Regions from separate parts of the Saccharopolyspora sp. NPDC049357 genome, predicted to be linked through region 2. Evidence: riboswitches for the same ligand, from Rfam matches in the RefSeq annotation. Region 2 holds a riboswitch; each other region holds the start of a gene.
The links. A riboswitch is a leader RNA that binds a small molecule or an ion and turns the genes downstream of it on or off. The one in region 2 is predicted to bind S-adenosylmethionine.

Region 1 (6,084 bases), on a different contig from region 2:
CCCTCGTGCGTGGGGAGGGGAGGTCCGGCCCGAGCGCGCTTGGTGCTCGGGCCGGACCGTTGTCCGGGGCCGTTTCCGCAGGCCCGCACCCCCGTTGATCATGGGTTACAGCGCTGGTCGGGCCCGTGTTATATGTCACGCAAGCGGCTCGGGTGGCTGCTAACGAATCCTGTAGGTGCCCCCCGAATGGCCTAATTTTTACCGATCTTGACTACACATCGTGTTGGGTTGCGTGGCAAACAAGCGTAATCGGACTCACATGTCCGAATCGGGTCCTTGGCGGCCTCGCATGATCACGGTAGAGTCTCGGCCCCGTAACCGATGACAACCAGTCATGGGGAACGCCCGTTAGTCTCGCCGGTGTACGTCGGGGAAGTCTGCGGTGAGCGCAAGGAGCTCGCGGCTGACTAGGCGGCAATTGGCTTGCGGGAGTCGGATACAGACACGAAGCACGAAGGTTGTGCGCACGCGAGGAACGAGAGGGGTTGCGCGAGAAACATGAACTCGCCCAACGCTTCTCACGTTCAGTTCTTCGCGGTCGCGACTTTGCGCCTTCGGGAGGTAACGACCCTGTGAACGGACGTGGCGAGCCCAGCCATGCCGGTTTCGCGACCCCGCGGAACAACGGCTACTGGGCCGATTCCTTTGACGCGGCGACTGACTGGTTCACCCCGGTCCAGCCGACCGAGCAGCACACCGCGGTAGGCCTGCTCGACCGCCCGGACCCCCAGTGGTCCGACGAGCACCCGAGCTTCCCGCCAGGTGCTTTCGAGATCACCCCGCAGGACGTCTACGACGTGCTCGGCCCCGACGCCGAGGACGTGCTCGCGACCGCCGAGATCGACGTCGACGAGGTCATCCGGCTGATCAACGCCGAGACGACCGTCCTGCCGCCGATGGACTTCCTCGAGGCGATGCCCGAGGGCGAGGCGGGCGCTCTCCCGCCGCAGCAGGTCACCGAAGCGCTGACCGTCTGGAAGCGCCGCTTCCTCAAGGGCGCGGTCGCCGGTGTGCTGCTGAGCCTGACCGGCACCGGTGGCGCCGCCGCCGCGATGGACAAGTCGGTCACCGTCGAGGTGGACGGGCAGACGCGCACCGTCAACACCTACGACGACACCGTGGGCGAGGTCCTGGAGGACCAGGGCATCCGCGTCGGCGCGCACGACGCGCTGAGCCCCTCCCCGCAGGCCGAGGTCGGCCACGGCGAGACCATCACCCTCGACCGCGGTCGCCTGCTCAAGCTCAACGTCGACGGCGAGGTCCGCGAGGAGTGGGTCCGCTCGGTGACCGTCGAGCAGGCCCTGCGCCAGCTCGGCGTCAACGCCGACGGCGCCGTCCTCAACGCGGACCGCAACATGCCGGTGCCCGAGCAGGGCATGGAGCTGTCGGTCCGCACGCAGAAGGACATCACGCTCATCGACGGCAGTGGTGCGCCGCAGCAGCTGACCACCACCGCCGCCAACATCGACGAGCTCGTCAAGGAGCGGAAGCTCAAGCTCGGTCCGGACGACAAGGTCACCCCGGGTGCCGACGCCAAGCTGGTCACCGGCGCCGAGGTGCGCATCGACCGGCTGCAGAGCTCCGTGATCAGCGTGACCGTGCCGGTTCCGCCGCCGGTCCGCGAGATCGTCGACAACTCGATGTTCAAGGGCGAGGAGCGGGTCGAGTCTCCCGGCGAGGCCGGCGAGAAGATCCAGTTCACCCGCATCTCCACGCGCAACGGCGAGGAGTCGGATCGCGAGGTCGTCGACGAGAAGGTCACCAAGGCGCCGGTCGAGAAGGTCGTCCGCGTCGGTGGCAAGCCCGCGCCGAACAGCGATGTCTGGGACAAGCTCGTCCAGTGCGAGGCGACCGGCAACTGGGCCATGAACAGCGGCAACGGTTACTACGGTGGCCTGCAGTTCGACAAGTCCACCTGGGACGCCTACGGCGGCGACCAGTACGCTCCGTACCCGCACCAGGCCAGCCGCGAGCAGCAGATCGCGGTCGCCGAGAAGGTCCGCGACGCCCGCGGAGGCAGCTACGGCGCATGGCCGTCCTGCTCGTCCAAGCTCGGCCTGGACTGATCTCGAAATTCCACGCGGAGGGCGCCACCGTTGCATTCCGGTGGCGCCCTTCTCGCGTTGTTCGCCCTGGTGAGACGCGGGGAGAGCGGCGCAGGTAGGTTCTTGCACCGTGGACGACCAGCAGGCGACGCTGCTCGGCCCGGCCGACGTGCGTCGGCTGGCCGCCGAGCTGGACATCAAGCCGACCAAGAAGCTCGGCCAGAACTTCGTGCACGACCCCAACACGGTGCGCCGGATCGTCTCGGTCGCCGAGGTCGGTGCCGATGACGTCGTGCTGGAGGTCGGTCCCGGGCTCGGTTCGCTGACGTTGGCGATCATGCCGGTGGCCGGAGAGGTCGTCGCCGTGGAGATCGACCCGGTGCTGGCCGCCAGGCTGCCGCGGACCGCGCAGGAGTTCGCCCCCGGCCTCGCCGACCGGCTGACCGTGCTGCCCGCCGACGCCCTGCGGGTGCGCGCGGAGGACTTCGCGAAGCCGCCGACCGCGCTGGTCGCCAACCTGCCCTACAACGTCGCCGTGCCCGTGGTGCTGCACCTGCTGGCCGAGCTCCCGACGTTGCGCAAGGGCTTGGTCATGGTGCAGTCCGAGGTCGCCGAGCGGATGGCCGCCGAACCCGGCAGCCGCACCTACGGGGTGCCGAGCGCGAAGGCGGCGTGGTTCGCCGACGTCCGCCGCGCGGGTCCGGTGCCGCGCAAGGTGTTCTGGCCGGTGCCCAACGTGGATTCCGGGCTCGTGGCCTTCCACCGGGTTGATCCGCCGTCGAACGCGGCGCGCGAGGACGTCTTCCGCGTCATCGACGCGGCGTTCGCGCAGCGGCGCAAGGTCTTGCGGGGCGCGCTGGCGGGTTGGGCCGGCTCGGCGGCTCGGGCTGAGGAGCTGCTGCGCGCGGCGGGCGTCGATCCGACGACGCGCGGAGAGCAGCTGGGGATCGCCGATTTCGCCCGGATCGCGGAGGCCGCGTCATCCGGGTCGAGCAGCTGAACCACTCGTCCGGGGGCTTGCGGCCACGCGCTGCGACATCACTGAGGGTGACCAAAACGCCACCCGCTGCGGAAAAATTCCCGCTCCACCCGGTATGTGATCTGGCAAACGATTTCGGTCAGTGACCGCTATCAGCTTGCGTCGGGCCCTGTCGATGGGGTCTACTATTCGGGAAATCCATCCCGAGCGGCTGAGAGACCTGGCTTGTTGACGCCGCAGCAACCACCCCTCGCGGGCAGGTGCTAACGCCAGGACCGATGGAGTAGCTGTGGATTCCAACGCGCGGTTAGCGAACCTGCCTGCCACCGGCAACGCCCGGTTCGGGGTACCCCACATCAGGGAACTGCTCACGCAGCGACGGTTCATCGACCACGGAAGGCGCACGACCTGCGCCTGTCGTCGCGAGATGTGACCTGGCCCTTCCCTCTCTCTTCCTTTTCCCTTAGAAGTTCCCCATGGCTGCTGCCCGAACGCGGGCGCGGCCATCGCGAGCTGATGTGGAGCAGATCGTGATCTCAGTCGAGAACCTGACCAAGTCGTTCCAGCACAACGGCAGCACCGTCCGCGCCCTCGACGGCGTGTCGATGGAGGTCAACGCGGGTTCCGTGTGCGGCGTGGTCGGACCGAGCGGAGCGGGGAAGTCGACGCTGGCCCGGTGCATCGCGCTGCTGGAGAAGCCCGACGGTGGTGCCATCCGCGTCGACGGCACCGACCTGGTGGCGCTGGACGGCAAGGCGCTGCGCGCCGCCCGCAGGCAGATCGGCGTTGTGCCGCAGGGTGATTCGCTGTTGCGCCAGCGCACCGCCGCGGGCAACGTCGCGCTCCCGCTGGAGGCCGCAGGCATCGGCGGCCCGCAGCGGCGCAACCGCGTCGGTGAACTCCTCGACCTCGTCGGCCTGACCGACAAGGCGGCGGCCTACCCGGACCAGCTCTCCGGTGGTCAGCGCCAGCGCATCGCGGTCGCCCGCGCGCTGGCGGCCAAGCCCTCGGTGCTGCTGGCCGACGAGCCGACCTCCGCGCTGGACCCGTCCACCACCGACTCGGTGCTGACCGTGCTCGACCGTGCGCGTGCCGAGCTCGGCGTCACCGTCCTGGTGGTCACCCACGACATGGCGGTGGTGCGCAAGATCGCCGACGACGTCGCGGTGCTGGAAGACGGCCAGGTCGTCGAGCACGGCAAGGTCCTGGACCTCGTCGCCGAGCCCGGCAGCAAGGTCAGCGGCACCCTGCTGCCCCAAACCGACCAGGCCGAGTCGCTGCGCCCGACTTCGGGCCGCCACGACGTGGTCGCCGAGATCGTGCTGGTCGGCTTCGCCGCTGTGGGAGCGCTGCTCCCCGAGGCCTCCAACCGGTTCGCCGTCGACCTGGCGATCCTGGGCGGTGGCCTGACCCGCCTCGGCGACACCCCGGTCGCCAAGTTCAAGATCGGCCTGACCGGTGAGCGTTCCGAGGCGGCGCTGAAGTGGATGATCGAGCGGGACGCGCACGTCCGGCGCGCCCCGGTGAGCGTTGACGGAGTTGCTGCTGCGTGACTGATGTGACCCCCTGGTCGGAGGTCGGCGAACTACTGGGCGAGGCAACGCTTCAAACGCTTTACATGGTGCTGGTGGCGACCGTGCTGGCCGTGGTCGGCGGGTTGCCGCTGGGTGTGCTGCTGCACCTGACCTCTCCGGTCGGGTTGAACCCGAAACCGGTGCTGAACAAGGTGCTCGGCGTGATCGTGGACGTGGTGCGCTCGGTGCCCTTCGTGGTGCTGCTGGTGGTGCTGGCGTCGTTCACCCGGCTGCTGATCGGGACCTCGATCGGCAGCAGCGCGGTGATCGTGCCGCTGACCATCGGTGCGATCCCGTTCTTCGCGCGGCTGACGCAGAACGCGTTGCGCGAGGTCGCTTTCACCGTGGTGGAAGCCGCGATCACGACCGGTTCCAGCAGGTTGCGGATCGTGTGCACGGTGCTGCTCGGGGAAGCCCGAGCAGCGCTGGTCGGAGCCATCGGCGTCACCGCGGTGGCGCTGATCGGCTACGCCGCGATGGCCGGTGCCATCGGCGGCGGAGGTCTGGGCACGACCGCGATCCAGGACGGCTACCAGGGCTACGACGACCGGCTCCTCTACGGATCGGTCGTGGTGCTGGGGGTGCTGGCCTTCGCGATGCAGCTGATCACCGATCGCACCGCCAAGCTCGTCGATCGCCGGCGCACCGCCGCCGGCTGAATCCTCCCTCCCGCGGAGAAAACCCATCGCGCTTCCGTCCCAAAAGGACGGTGCGTTGACCCTGCCTGCCTGAAAACGGGCTGTTTGAAAGGACGCACGACATGCGTTTGCGCTTCGCCGCACTGCTCGCCTCGGCCGGGGTGCTGCTGGCCGCCTGCGGTGGTGGTTCCGCCGCCGAAGACCCCAACGCGCCGCTGAAGATCGGCGTCAGCCCGACGCCGCACGGCGAGATCCTGCAGTACGTCGACGACAACCTGGCCCAGCAGGCCGGGATCGACATCGAGATCGAGAAGTTCGACGACTACAACCGGCCGAACGAGGCCGTCGCCAACGGTGAGCTGGACGCGAACTACTTCCAGCACGTCCCGTACCTGGAGGAGTACCGCAAGGAGCGCGGCGGCGAGTTCACCTGGATCGAGCCGGTGCACCTGGAGCCGCTGGCCGTCTACTCCAAGCAGGCCAAGTCCCTGGCCGAGCTGCCCGCGGGCGCCACGGTGACGCTGTCCAACGACCCGGCCAACCAGTTCCGCGGCCTGAAGCTGCTGGAGCAGGGCGGTCTGATCAAGCTCAAGCCGGAGGCCGCCGTCGGCACCCGGCTGGACGCCGCCATCGCGGAGAACCCGAAGAACGTCCAGCTCAAGGACCTGTCCCCGGACCAGCTGCCGCGTTCGGTCGACGACGCGGCCGCGGCGGTGGTCAACGGCAACTACGCGATCAAGGCGAAGCTGTCGAACCCGCTGCTGGTGGAGAGCTCGCAGGGCAACCCCTACGCCAACGGTCTGGTGACCAGCCCGGCGCTGGCCCAGGACCCGCGCGTGCTCAAGCTC
Region 2 (6,084 bases):
ACAAGCAGATCAACTGGGTTCCCTCGCACATCCGGGACGGCCAGTTCGGCAAGTGGCTGGAGAACGCCCGCGACTGGAACATCTCCCGCAACCGGTACTGGGGTTCACCGATCCCGGTGTGGGTCTCCGACGACCCCGAGCACCCGCGCACCGACGTCTACGGTTCGTTGGACGAGCTCGAACGCGACTTCGGGGTGCGTCCGGCGAACCTGCACCGCCCGGAGATCGACGAGCTGACCCGGCCCAACCCGGACGACCCGACCGGCAAGTCGACGATGCGCCGGGTTCCGGAGGTGCTGGACTGCTGGTTCGAGTCGGGCTCGATGCCGTTCGCGCAGGTCCACTACCCGATGGAGAACGCCGAGTGGTTCGAGCACCACTTCCCGGGTGACTTCATCGTCGAGTACCACGGGCAGACCCGCGGCTGGTTCTACACGCTGCACGTGCTGGCCACGGCGCTGTTCGACCGGCCGGCGTTCAGCAACGTGGTGGCGCACGGCATCGTGCTGGGCCACGACGGGCTGAAGATGTCGAAGTCCAAGAAGAACTACCCGGACGTCAACGAGGTCTTCGACCGCGACGGTTCCGACGCGATGCGCTGGTTCCTGATGTCGAGCCCGATCCTGCGCGGCGGCGACCTGGTCGTCACCGAGCGGGGCATCCGGGACGCGGTGCGCCAGGCGGTGCTGCCGCTGTGGAACTCCTGGTACTTCCTCGCGCTCTACGCCAACGCGGAGGGCGTCAGCGGGGAGTTCCGCACCGACAGCCAGCACGTGCTCGACCGCTACGTGCTGGCCAAGACCCACGAGCTGGTCGGCGACGTGCAGTCCTCGATGGACTCGCTGGACCTGGCGACCGCGACCGCGAACGTGCGGGAGTTCCTGGAGGTGCTGACCAACTGGTACGTGCGCCGCTCCCGGGACCGGTTCTGGGCGGGCGACAAGGACGCGATCGACACGCTGCACACCGTGCTGGAGGTGACCTGCCGGGTGGTGGCCCCGCTGCTGCCGCTCACCGCCGAGGCGGTGTGGCGCGGGCTCACCGGTGGCCGCTCGGTGCACCTGACCGACTGGCCGCTCGTCGACGAGCTGCCCGCCGATGCCGCGCTGGTGTCGGCGATGGACCAGGTGCGGCAGGTGTGCTCCTCGGCGCTGGCCCTGCGCAAGTCCAACAAGCTGCGGGTCCGGCTGCCGCTGGCCAAGCTGGTGGTGGCCACGCCGGAGGCCGAGGCGCTGCGCCCGTTCGCCGACCTGATCAGCGACGAGGTCAACGTCAAGGGTCTGGAGCTGAGCACCGACGTGGCCGCGCACGGTCACTTCGAGATCGCGGTCAACGCCCGCGCGGCCGGTCCGCGCCTGGGCAAGGACGTGCAGACCGTGATCAAGGCCGTCAAGGCCGGTGATTGGCAGCACCGCGGGTCCGCAGTGGTCGCCGCGGGCATCGAGCTGCAGGAGGGCGAGTTCACCGAGCGGCTGGTCTCGACCGACTCCGGTGCCGCGGCGGCGCTGCCGGGCGGTGACGGGCTGGTCGTGCTCGACACCGACGTCACGCCGGAGCTGGCGGCCGAGGGCCTGGCCCGCGACGTCGTCCGGGTGATCCAGAACGCCCGCAAGGACGCCGGTTTCGAGGTCTCGGACCGCATCACGGTCGTCGTCGAGGCCCCGGCCGAGGTGGTCGAGGCGGTCGAGGCTCACCGCGAGTTCATCGCGGGCGAGACCCTGGCCGACGCGGTCAACCCCGGCGACGCGGCCGAGGCCGCCACCGGCACCGTCGGCGACGGTGTGGAGGTCAAGGTCGCGGTCTCCCGCGTCTGACCCCGCTTTCGCGCGTCGAGGCCCCGGGAGTCCGCTCCCGGGGCCTCGTTCGCACGCCGTGCCCACCAAGTGGGACGGCGTTGTCGTCGAGCGCGGCGAGGCGCTAGCCTTCACCGCGAAGGTCATGAGTGCCAGCGTCAAGCCCCGGCTTGCTGGCCGGCAACCCTCCTACCGCGGTGGGGTGCCCCGGGTGAAGACCTGGCCGATCGCGCAGTGCGGCTCGGCAAGCGCGGGCCCGCCGAGGGCCCTCGAGGCCCCGGGAGGGTCGCGATGTCTTCAGCCGTCATCGATGTTCCGAGCCAGTCCGTCGCCGTTCCCGGCGTTGTCGGATCCGGACTGCGGGTTCCCCTGGTCACCGGCGGAACCGCGAACTACGCCAACCTCGACCACGCCGCCAGCGCCCCCTGCCTGTCGGCCGTGCGCGACGCCGTGGACGAACTGCTGCCGTACTACGCCAGCGTGCACCGGGGCGCCGGGTTCGCCTCGCAGGTGTGCACCCGGGTCTACGAGGGCGCGCGCCAGGTGCTGCTGGACTTCGTCGGGGCCCGCCAGGGCGACGAGGTCGTGTTCACCCGCAACACCACCGACGCGCTGAACCTGCTGGCCTCCGCCGTGCCGCGCGGCACCTCGGTGGTCGTGTTCGACACCGTGCACCACGCCGCGCTGCTGCCCTGGCGCAACGTCCGCCGCATCCCCGCCCCCGAGACGCCCGCCGACGCGGTCGCCGCCCTGGACGCGGCGCTGGCCGAGTGCCCGGAGGGTCCGCGGCTGGCCGTGCTGACCGGGGCCTGCAACGTCACCGGCGAGCTGTGGCCGGTCGCCGAGCTCGCCCGCGTGGCGCGCCGCAGGGGAGCCCGGACCGTGCTGGACGCCGCGCAGCTCGCGCCGCACCGCCCGATCCGCCTCGCCGAGCTCGACGTCGACTACGCCGCCCTGTCCGGTCACAAGCTCTACGCCCCCTTCGGCGCCGGAGCCCTGATCGGCCGCGCCGACTGGCTCAACGCCGCAGAACCCCACCTCGCCGGGGGCGGCGCGACTCGCGCGGTCAACGAGCGCGCGGTCAGCTGGACCACCGGACCCGAGCGGCACGAGGCCGGCTCGCCCAACACCGTCGGCGTGCACGCCCTGGCCACCGCCTGCCGCACCTTCGCCACCCGCTGGGAGGGCGTCGTCGAGCACGAGTCGTCGCTGCTCGGGCGCCTGCGCGCGGGGCTGGCCGAGATCCCCGGGCTGCGCGAGCTGAGCCTGTTCGGCACCGGGCACGACCGGGTCGGCGTCGTCAGCTTCACCATCGACGGGCAGGACCCGGGCCTGATCGCGGCCGCGCTGTCGGCCGAGCACGCCATCGGAGTCCGCGACGGACTGTTCTGCGCTCACCTGGGCACCAAGAACCTGCTGGCCCGAGCGGGCGCGGACGCCGAACGCGCGCTGCGCGTCAGCATCGGCCTCGGCACCACCACCGAACACGTCGACCACCTCGTCGAGGCCCTGAAATCCCTGGTCAGCGACGGTCCCGCAGCGACCTACCGGCAGGTGGACGGCCGCTGGGAGCCCACCGAGGACCACCGCCCCCTCCCGCCGTTCCTGCCCTGAACGAGGGTGCGGGATTCGAATTTCGCGCGAAATTCGAGTTCGAACTTCGGGAGTCGAACTTCGCGCGAAATTCGACCGGTGGTCCTGGTGCACCGGTGGTCGTCCGGGTCGGGGACAATGACGGGGTGAGCACCGAGCACCCACCTCCTGAGCAGGCGGCCTCCGCGTCGGAGTCCGCCGAGTCGAACCCGGCCTCCGGCGCCCGCAAGGGCGGGTCGGGGAAGCTGCTGGCGCTGCTGTTCGGAGTGGCGGCGGTGGGGCTGGCCCTGGACGTGGTGACCAAGATCGCCGTGGTCGCGAACCTGGAGGGCAACCCGCCGGTGAAGGTGCTCGGCGGCCTGTTCTACCTCGACGTGCTGCGCAACCCCGGTGCCGCGTTCTCGATGGCCACCGGCCTGACCTGGCTGCTCGCCCTGCTCGCCATCGCCGTGGTCGGCGTGATCGTGTGGCTGGCGCCGAAGCTGCGCTCGCCGGGCTGGGCCGTGGGCCTCGGCCTGGTGCTCGGCGGTGCCTGCGGCAACCTCGGCGACCGGCTGTTCCGGGCGCCCGGCCCGCTGCAGGGGCACGTGGTGGACTTCCTGTCCTTCCTGGCGCCCGGCGGCCAGGTGTTCCCGGTGTTCAACGTCGCCGACAGCTGCATCACCTGCGGCGGCATCCTCGTGGTGCTGCTGTCGCTGCTGGGCCGCGACTTCGACGGAACGGTCCACCGCAAGCAGAAGGCCGGCAAGTCGTGAGCGAACTCCGAAACCTCCCCGTGCCGGAGGGCTTGGAAGGCATGCGGATCGACGCGGGCCTGTCCAAGCTGCTCGGCCTGTCCCGCAACGCCGTGGCCGGACTCGCCGAGGCCGGTGACGTGCTGGTCGACGGCAGCCCGGCGGGCAAGTCCGACCGGCTGATGGCCGGTTCCTGGCTGGAGATCACCCTGCCGGCCGCCGAGCAGCCGCTGCAGGTGGTGGCCGTGCCGGTCGAGGGCATGAAGATCCTCCACCAGGACGACGACATCGTCGTGATCGACAAGCCGATCGGCGTCGCCGTGCACCCCAGCCCCGGCTGGGAAGGCCCGACCGTCGTCGGCGGCCTGGCGGCGGCGGGCGTGCAGATCGCCACCTCGGGCGCGGCCGAGCGCCAGGGGGTGGTGCACCGCCTCGACGCGGGAACGACCGGCGTGATGGTGGTGGCCAAGAGCGAGCACGCCTACACGGTGCTCAAGCGCGCGTTCAAGGAGCGCACCGTCGAGAAGCGCTACCACGCGGTCGTGCAGGGCCTGCCCGACCCGAGCCGGGGCACCATCGACGCCCCGATCGACCGGCACCCCCGGCACGACTACAAGTTCGCGGTGGTCACCGGCGGCAAGCCGAGCATCACCCACTACCAGACGGTGGAGGCGTTCCGCGCCGCCTCGCTGATCGACGTCAAGCTGGAAACCGGCCGCACCCACCAGATCCGGGTGCACTTCTCGGCGATCAAGCACCCCTGCGTCGGCGACCTCACCTACGGCGCCGACCCGGTGCTGGCCCGGCGCCTGGCCATGACCAGGCAGTGGCTGCACGCGCGGAGCCTGTCCTTCGAGCACCCGTCGGGAGGCTGGGTGCAGTTCGAGAGCGAGTACCCGGAAGACTTGCAGAGCGCGCTGGACGAGTTGCGCGATCAGGACGGCTAGGAATTGGTCGCTCCGCTGACGAAGCGGCTGGAGAACCCGTGGCGGTGCCGGCTGAGACCTGCACCTGAAACAGCGGTTCCTCCGCGAGAACAGCTCGTGAACCAGGTACCGTGGTGATCGGATCGTGCGACGAAGGGGGTCCGATGGCTCAGGAATTTCAGGGATCGGACACGCCGACCCCGCCACGCGGCATGCCGGTGATCGACCCGCAGGCCGATCTGGACACCCCGCCGGAGGGGTTGAACAGCCTCGGCGAGGTGATCAGCGCCCAGGACGTCGGCCCGGCCACGCCCTCGGTGATCGGCGAGCCCGAGCCCGAACTCCCCAAGAACGACGCCGGCGACTGGCCGACGCTGCAGTACCGCAGCAAGCAGCGTCCCGAGAAGTCCAGGCGCAACCCGCTGGACTTCTTCCGCCGCGACTCCTGATTCGCACTCGCTCCGCTCGGCGGTGCGAAGGGGAGAGCGCAGCGGTTCTCGCCTGAAGCAGCGGCTGCGCCGCGCTCCTCGCACGGTCCCTAGAGGTCGGTGATGTCCCAGAGCAGCGTGCGCTGCTGGTCGCCCGGTTGCGGGGTCCAGCGGACCGCCGAGAGCTCGGTGGACTCCGGGAGCACGTAAACCGTGTGACCACCGGCTGTTTCGCCGGGCTGCACGCCCATCCGGTGCGGTGGGCGGGACGACATCGACACCGGGGCCTTGGCCACCGGAGAGCCGTCCTTGGTGACCAGTTCCAGGTACATGTCGGGCAGCGACGCGAACGGGACCTGGCCCTTGTTGGTCAACTCGGTGTGCACCACGACGGAGCGCTCACCGGGCTGGAGCTCGTACCCCGCTGCGGTGAACAGGAAGTCCGCCGGGTCGACGACCTCGATGAGCTGGATGCTGATCTGCTCGCCGGACACGCCCTGGACGTCCAGCTTGGTGCCGACCTTGCCGGTCGGGGCGGGTGCCGGAGCGGCCGGCTGATCACCGCGAGCCCACGCGGCCGAGCCGGGAGGCCCCCACGTGCTCATCGGCG
Region 3 (6,084 bases), on a different contig from region 2:
TCCTGATGATCGCGCGGCGGACGGGGTCCAAGGCGGTGCTGGTGGTTCTGCTGCTCGCCGCGGTCTCGGCGACCGCCATCGCGATCCGGGCCCACGACGTCGAGGAACATCCGCTCCGCCGCGCGACGGGTTCCGGTGAGCAGGTGGCCTTGCGGGTGGAGCTGACGGCCGCGCCAACTCCGCTGCGAGGGGCTGCTTTCGGCGCCAGCCGGGCGCAGGACCGCTCGCTCGCCAGAGCGGAGGTGCTGACAGCCGAGATCGCCGGACGTCGTCATGCGGCAGGCGGTTCGGTGGTGCTGCTGGTGCCGACCGAGTCGTGGCGCGGACTGATCGCCGGGCAGCGGCTCACCGTCCGAGGCAAGGCGGCAGCGCCGCACGACGGACAGCTCGTCGTGGCGGTGGTACCGGTCTACCGGGCACCGGGTGAGGTCGCGGCGCCGCCGGAGTGGCAGCGCGTGGCCGCGGGCATGCGTGCGGGGCTGCGCGAGGTCGCCGGACGGCACCTGGGGCCGGAAGCGGCCGGGCTGCTGCCCGGACTGGTCGTCGGCGACACCAGCGGGCTGGACCCGGAGGTGGAGCAGGAGTTCGAGACGGCGGGCCTGAGCCATCTCACGGCCGTCTCAGGGGCGAACCTGGCGATCGTGTGCGGCGCGGTCCTGGTGCTGCTGCGCCTGCTGGGCATGGGTCCGGTGGTCTGCGCGCTGGGTGCTGGTGCGGCGCTGGTCGGGTTCGTCGCTTTGACCGGGCCCGAACCGAGCGTGCTGCGCGCCGCGGTGATGGGAGCCATCACGCTGCTCGCGCTGGTGCTGGGCCGCCGCCGATCGGCGCTGCCGGCGCTGGCGGCGAGCGTGATCGGGCTGCTGCTCCTGTTGCCGGAGCTGGCGGTCAGCGCGGGGTTCGCCCTGTCGGTCGCGGCCACGGCGGGTTTGGTGCTGCTGGCGCCGGTGTGGGCGGCGGCGTTGCGGGCGCGGGGCGTGCCGGTCGGACTGGCCGAGGCGATCGCGGTTCCGGTGGCCGCGCACGTGGTCACCGCGCCGCTGATCGCCGCGATCTCCGGAGGCGTGAGCCTGGTGGCGGTGCCGGCCAACTTGCTGGCGGCCCCGGTGATCGCCCCGGCGACGGTGTTCGGCGTGCTGGCCACCGTCCTCGCACCGGTGTCGGCGTGGGCGGCGGCGGTCGGCGTCGTGCTGGCCGGACCGGAGTTGGAGTGGGTGCTGCTGGTCGCCGGTCGCGCCTCGGCGGTGCCGGGCGCGGTGTTCGACTGGCCGACGGGCACCGGTGGTGGACTGCTGCTGGCGGTTCTGCTGCTGGTGGGCTTGATCGCGTTGCGAGGGAGGAGGATTCGGCTGCTCGCGGTGGTCGCGGTGCTGCTCAGCGCGTTGGTCGTGCTGCCGGTGCGCACCATGCTGCCGGGCTGGCCCGCGCAGGGCTGGAGCGTGGTGGCCTGCGACGTGGGGCAGGGCGACGGACTGGTGCTGGCGACCGGGAGGCCGGAGGAGGCCGTCGTGGTCGACACCGGCCCGGACCCGCGCCGGGCGGCGAACTGCCTGCGGCGCCTGGGGATTCGCCGGGTATCGATGGCGGTGCTCACGCACCTGCACGCCGACCACGTCAGCGGGCTGCGCACGGTGCTGGGTGAGGCATCGGTCGGCGCGGTGGCGATCGGGCCGTTGCGCGAACCGAAGTGGGCCTTCGACGACCTGGTGCGCGACACCCGCGCGCACCGCACGCCGATCGTCACGCTGCAGGCCGGGCAGCGGTTGGCGTGGCCCGGCCTCGTGCTCGACGTCCTGGCCCCCGACCCCGGCGTGACCCGCACGCAGACCGCCGACGACGCCAACGATTCGTCGCTGGTGATCCGCGCGACCACGCCGGCGGGACGCGTGCTGCTCACCGGTGACGTGGAGCTGCCGGGGCAGGGACGTCTGGTGTCCTCCGGCGCGGATCTGCGTGCGGACGTGCTCAAGGTGCCGCACCACGGATCCCGCTACACGACACCGCGCTTCCTGCGCGCGGTGCGGCCGAGGCTCGCGCTGATCAGCGTCGGCGCGGGCAACGACTACGGGCACCCGAACCCGTTCGTGATCGACACGCTGGCCCGCGCGGGCACCCGGGTGTTGCGCACCGACCAGGAAGGAGACATCGCGGTCCTCCCCGGACCGCGGGGACCTCGCTTCGTCGCACGTGGAGACCCGCTGCGCGCCACCGACAACTGAGCGCCCGAAGTGGACAAAAAGGTGGGTGGTCGTCCCGCCGGGACAACCACCCACCTGTGAGAGAGGAGGATTCGCCTACAACTGAATCAGAGGCCCAGAGCCTGGTTCACCGACTCGGTGTTCGGGGCGACGGTGGCCTTCGGGCCGAGCTGGCCTTCGACGGCGTCCAGGGTCTTGAGGCCGTCACCGGTGATCAGCAGGACCGTCTCGGCGTCCGGGTCGATCTTGCCGGCCTCGATGAGCTTCTTGGCGGTCGCCACGGTCACGCCACCGGCGGTCTCGGCGAAGATGCCCTCGGTGCGGGCCAGCAGGCGAATGCCGGCGCGGACCTCGTCGTCGGTGACGTCCTCGATGGCACCGCCGGTCTTGCGGACGATGTCGAGCACGTACGGACCGTCGGCGGGGGCGCCGATGGCCAGCGAGCGGGCGATGGTGTCCGGCTTGACCGGCTGCACCACGTCGTGGCCGTTGCGGAAGGCGGTGGAGACCGGGGAGCAGCCGGACGCCTGCGCGCCGAAGATCTTCACCGGGCTCTCGTCGACCAGGCCGACCTGGGCGAACTCGTTGAAGCCCTTGTAGACCTTGGTCAGCTGCGAGCCGGAGGCGATCGGCACCACGATCTGCTCGGGGATGCGCCAACCCAGCTGCTCGGCGACCTCGAAGGCCAGGGTCTTGGAGCCCTCGGAGTAGTAGGGCCGGACGTTGACGTTGACGAACGCCCAGTCCTCGTGCTCCCCGGCGAGCTCGGTCGCGAGCCGGTTGACGTCGTCGTAGTTGCCGTCGACGGCCAGCAGCGAACCGTCGTAGACCGCGCTCATCAGGATCTTGGCGCGTTCGAGGGTCTTGGGCACCAGCACGACCGAGTCCCAGCCGGCGCGGGCAGCGGCGGCGGCCACGGCGTTGGCGAGGTTGCCGGTCGACGGGCAGGCCAGCACCTTGAACCCGAACTCGCGGGCGGCGGCCAGTGCGACGGCGACGACGCGGTCCTTGAAGGAGTGCGTCGGGTTGCCGGTGTCGTCCTTGATCCAGATCTTCTTCACGCCGAGGGCCTTGGCGAGGTTGTCCGCCTGGATCAAGCGGGTACAGCCGGGCTCGGTGTTCGGGATCTGGTCGACGTTGCCCGGGACCGGCAGGAACTGCTTGTAGCGCCAGATCGAACGCGGACCGGCCTCGATCTCCTCGCGGCGGATCTTGCCGAAGTCGTAGGCGACCTCAAGGGGCGAGAAGTCTTCGAGGGAGACGAACTCGGGGGCCAGCGGCTGCCGGTGTCCCTCTTCCTTGGACACCAGTTCGACGGCGTTGCCGAGATCGAACTTCTTGCCGGCGGTCGTGTTGGCGGGGGCAGCAGCAGTCATCGCGCGAGGTCCTCTCCTCATCTGTCCCGCGGACGGGTCGGAATTGGCACCTGTTCCGTCCGTGACCTCGCGCGGGTTTTTGCACGATGCATCGGACGAACGGTTGCCGGGGCTTCAACGGGCCGTTCCCTCTGCCCCTCTGGATGAGCTATTCGGTTGTGAGGGCAACGTTAGTTGAACCAATGCATTTCTGGCCAGTGCGCATCCAGATGGCGAGACTGTCGCGGGCCCGTGGGACCATTCCTCCATGAGCTCACCGACCGTTGTCGCGGACCCGCTGCACCTGGTTCTCGGAGACGAAGAGCTGCTGGTGGAGCGCGCGATGTGGGCTGCGGTCGGGGCAGCTCGCGCGGCCGATCCGGAGGCCGATTTCAGCCGGGTGAAGGTGAGTGAGCTCACCCCTCCGGAGCTGGCCGAAATGCTGAGTCCCTCGCTGTTCGCAGAGGCTCGCGTGCTCGCGATCGAATCGGCGCAGGACGCCGGGAAGGAGATCGCCGAGGCCTTACTCCTGCACGCCAAGCAACCGGCCGAGGGCGTGACCCTGATCGTCCTGCACAACGGTGGCGGGCGGGCCAAGCACGCCAAGGAACTGCCCAACGCGCTGAAGAAGGTCGGCGCCCGGGTCACCGAGTGCAAGAAGCTCACCAAGCCCGCCGACCGCGAGGCGTTCGTCCGCGACGAGATCCGCCGCGCGGGCGGCAAATCCGACTCCGGCGGGGTCAGCGCGCTGATCGAGGCGGTCGGCTCGGACCTGCGGGAACTGTCGGCCGCGGCCTCGCAGCTGGTGGCCGACACGGGCGGCAAGATCGACGCGGACGCGGTCGGCCGCTACTACAGGGGCCGCGCCGAGGTGACGGGGTTCGCGGTCGCGGAGAAGGCCGTGGTCGGTGACCGGGCGGGAGCGTTGGAGGCGCTGCGCTGGGCGATCCAGCTCGGCGTGCCGCACGTGCTCATCGCCGACGCCCTCGCGGACTCGGTCCGCACCATCGGCCGCGTCGCGGCGGCGGGAGGGCGCAACGATCCCTACCGCCTGGCAGGCGATCTCGGCATGCCCGCCTGGAAGGTCAAGAAGGCCCAGTCGCAGTCGCGCGGCTGGACGCCGACGAGCCTGGCCGCGGCGCTGCAGGTCGTCGCCGAGGTCAACGCGGGTGTGAAGGGCATGGCCGCCGACGCCGACTACGCCCTGGAGAAGACAGTTCTGCGCCTGGTCTCGCTGCGCAACCAGCGCAACTGATCACGCCACGCCGAGCAGCACCACTCCGGCGAGCACCACGACCGCACCGGTCATCCGCCGCACCGGTTGCGCCTCGCCGAGCAGCCGCCAGGCCAGCAGCCCGGCGATGACGATGCTCAGCTCGCGCGCCGGGGCCACCAGGCTCACCGGCGCCATCTGCATCGCGAACAGCACCAGGATGTAGGCCAGGGGAGACAGCAGCCCGACGGCGAGGATCTCCCGCCGGTGTTCGGTCCATGTCCGGACGAGCGCATCGCGCCGCCGTGCGGCGTAGGGCGCGAGCATGGCGCTGCGGGAGAGGTTGTTGGCCCAGTCGAACAGCAGCGGTGACAGCGCCAGCCCGGTCACCGCGTGCGCGTCCCACACCGTGTAAGTCGCGATCAGTGCTCCGGTGAGCAGTCCGAACCCGACTCCGGCGAGGTTCGCCCCGGCGCGCGGCACCCCGTCGGACAGGCCGATCACGAAGACTCCGGCGACCACCAGAAGACCGCCGCACACCCCGAGCCATCCAGGCCGCTCGTGCAGCACCAGCACCGCCACCAGCATCGACAGCATCGGCCCGGTGCCCCTGGCCAGCGGGTACACCACGGACATGTCGCCGACGGCGTAGCCGTGCTGCAGCAGCAGGAAGTAACCGAGGTGGATGACGGCGCTGACCAGCACGCCCACCAGCCACGCGCCCAGCGGGGGAGCGCCGGTCACCAGCAGCGCGCCCGCGGCCACCGGCAGGTACAGCACCGCCGAGCAGGTCGCGGTCAGCCACACGAAACCCGCCCCGGACGAGCCTGCGCGCTTGGCGAAGAAGTTCCAACCGGCGTGCGCGAAAGCGGCCAGGACGACGAGAACGACTGCGGCAGCCCCCATGAGTCCGGGGAGCTTAGTTCCGATCAGCTGCTGAGCGCGATCTTCCAGCCGAGGCTGACCACGAGTCCGACCACGACCGTCAGGAACACCCGTCGCACGAACGCCGATCCGCGACCGGCGGCCAGCGTCGCGCCCAGCACGCTGCCCGCGATGTTGCTGGCGGCCATCACCAGCCCCAGACCCCACAGGACCTTTCCGGCCGGGATGAAGAAGAACAGCGCGCCCAGGTTGGTGGCCACGTTGACGACCTTCGCGGTCGCCGATGCGGTGACGAAGGCGAAGCCGACCAGGATGACCAGCCAGAAGACGAGGAACGAGCCGGTTCCGGGCCCGGCGATGCCGTCCCAGAACCCGATCACCGCACCGCCGAGCAGCATCAGCACCAGCTGGAGCCGACGCGTGAACCGGGGAGCGT

Region 1: another riboswitch for S-adenosylmethionine. It lies ahead of AB0J91_RS23005 (methionine ABC transporter ATP-binding protein); the one in region 2 lies ahead of AB0J91_RS16600 (aminotransferase class V-fold PLP-dependent enzyme).
Region 3: another riboswitch for S-adenosylmethionine. It lies ahead of thrC (threonine synthase); the one in region 2 lies ahead of AB0J91_RS16600 (aminotransferase class V-fold PLP-dependent enzyme).

The regions. Positions count from the first base shown of each region.
Region 1 covers NZ_JBFAQJ010000030.1:37,256-43,339, reverse strand. The annotation lists gene AB0J91_RS23015 (transglycosylase family protein) at 573-2,066, shown strand; gene rsmA (16S rRNA (adenine(1518)-N(6)/adenine(1519)-N(6))-dimethyltransferase RsmA) at 2,176-3,045, shown strand; SAM riboswitch class I at 3,220-3,309, shown strand; gene AB0J91_RS23005 (methionine ABC transporter ATP-binding protein) at 3,555-4,577, shown strand; gene AB0J91_RS23000 (ABC transporter permease subunit) at 4,574-5,257, shown strand; gene AB0J91_RS22995 (MetQ/NlpA family ABC transporter substrate-binding protein) at 5,359-6,084, shown strand, end outside.
Region 2 covers NZ_JBFAQJ010000017.1:59,443-65,526, forward strand. The annotation lists gene ileS (isoleucine--tRNA ligase) at 1-1,814, shown strand, start outside; SAM riboswitch class IV at 1,935-2,050, shown strand; gene AB0J91_RS16600 (aminotransferase class V-fold PLP-dependent enzyme) at 2,085-3,407, shown strand; gene lspA (signal peptidase II) at 3,632-4,141, shown strand; gene AB0J91_RS16610 (RluA family pseudouridine synthase) at 4,183-5,067, shown strand; gene AB0J91_RS16615 (hypothetical protein) at 5,211-5,495, shown strand; gene AB0J91_RS16620 (AsnC family protein) at 5,585-6,084, opposite strand, start outside.
Region 3 covers NZ_JBFAQJ010000002.1:197,328-203,411, reverse strand. The annotation lists gene AB0J91_RS02640 (DNA internalization-related competence protein ComEC/Rec2) at 1-2,216, shown strand, start outside; gene thrC (threonine synthase) at 2,303-3,571, opposite strand; SAM riboswitch class I at 3,586-3,721, opposite strand; gene holA (DNA polymerase III subunit delta) at 3,819-4,805, shown strand; gene AB0J91_RS02625 (EamA family transporter) at 4,806-5,669, opposite strand; gene AB0J91_RS02620 (TSUP family transporter) at 5,693-6,084, opposite strand, start outside.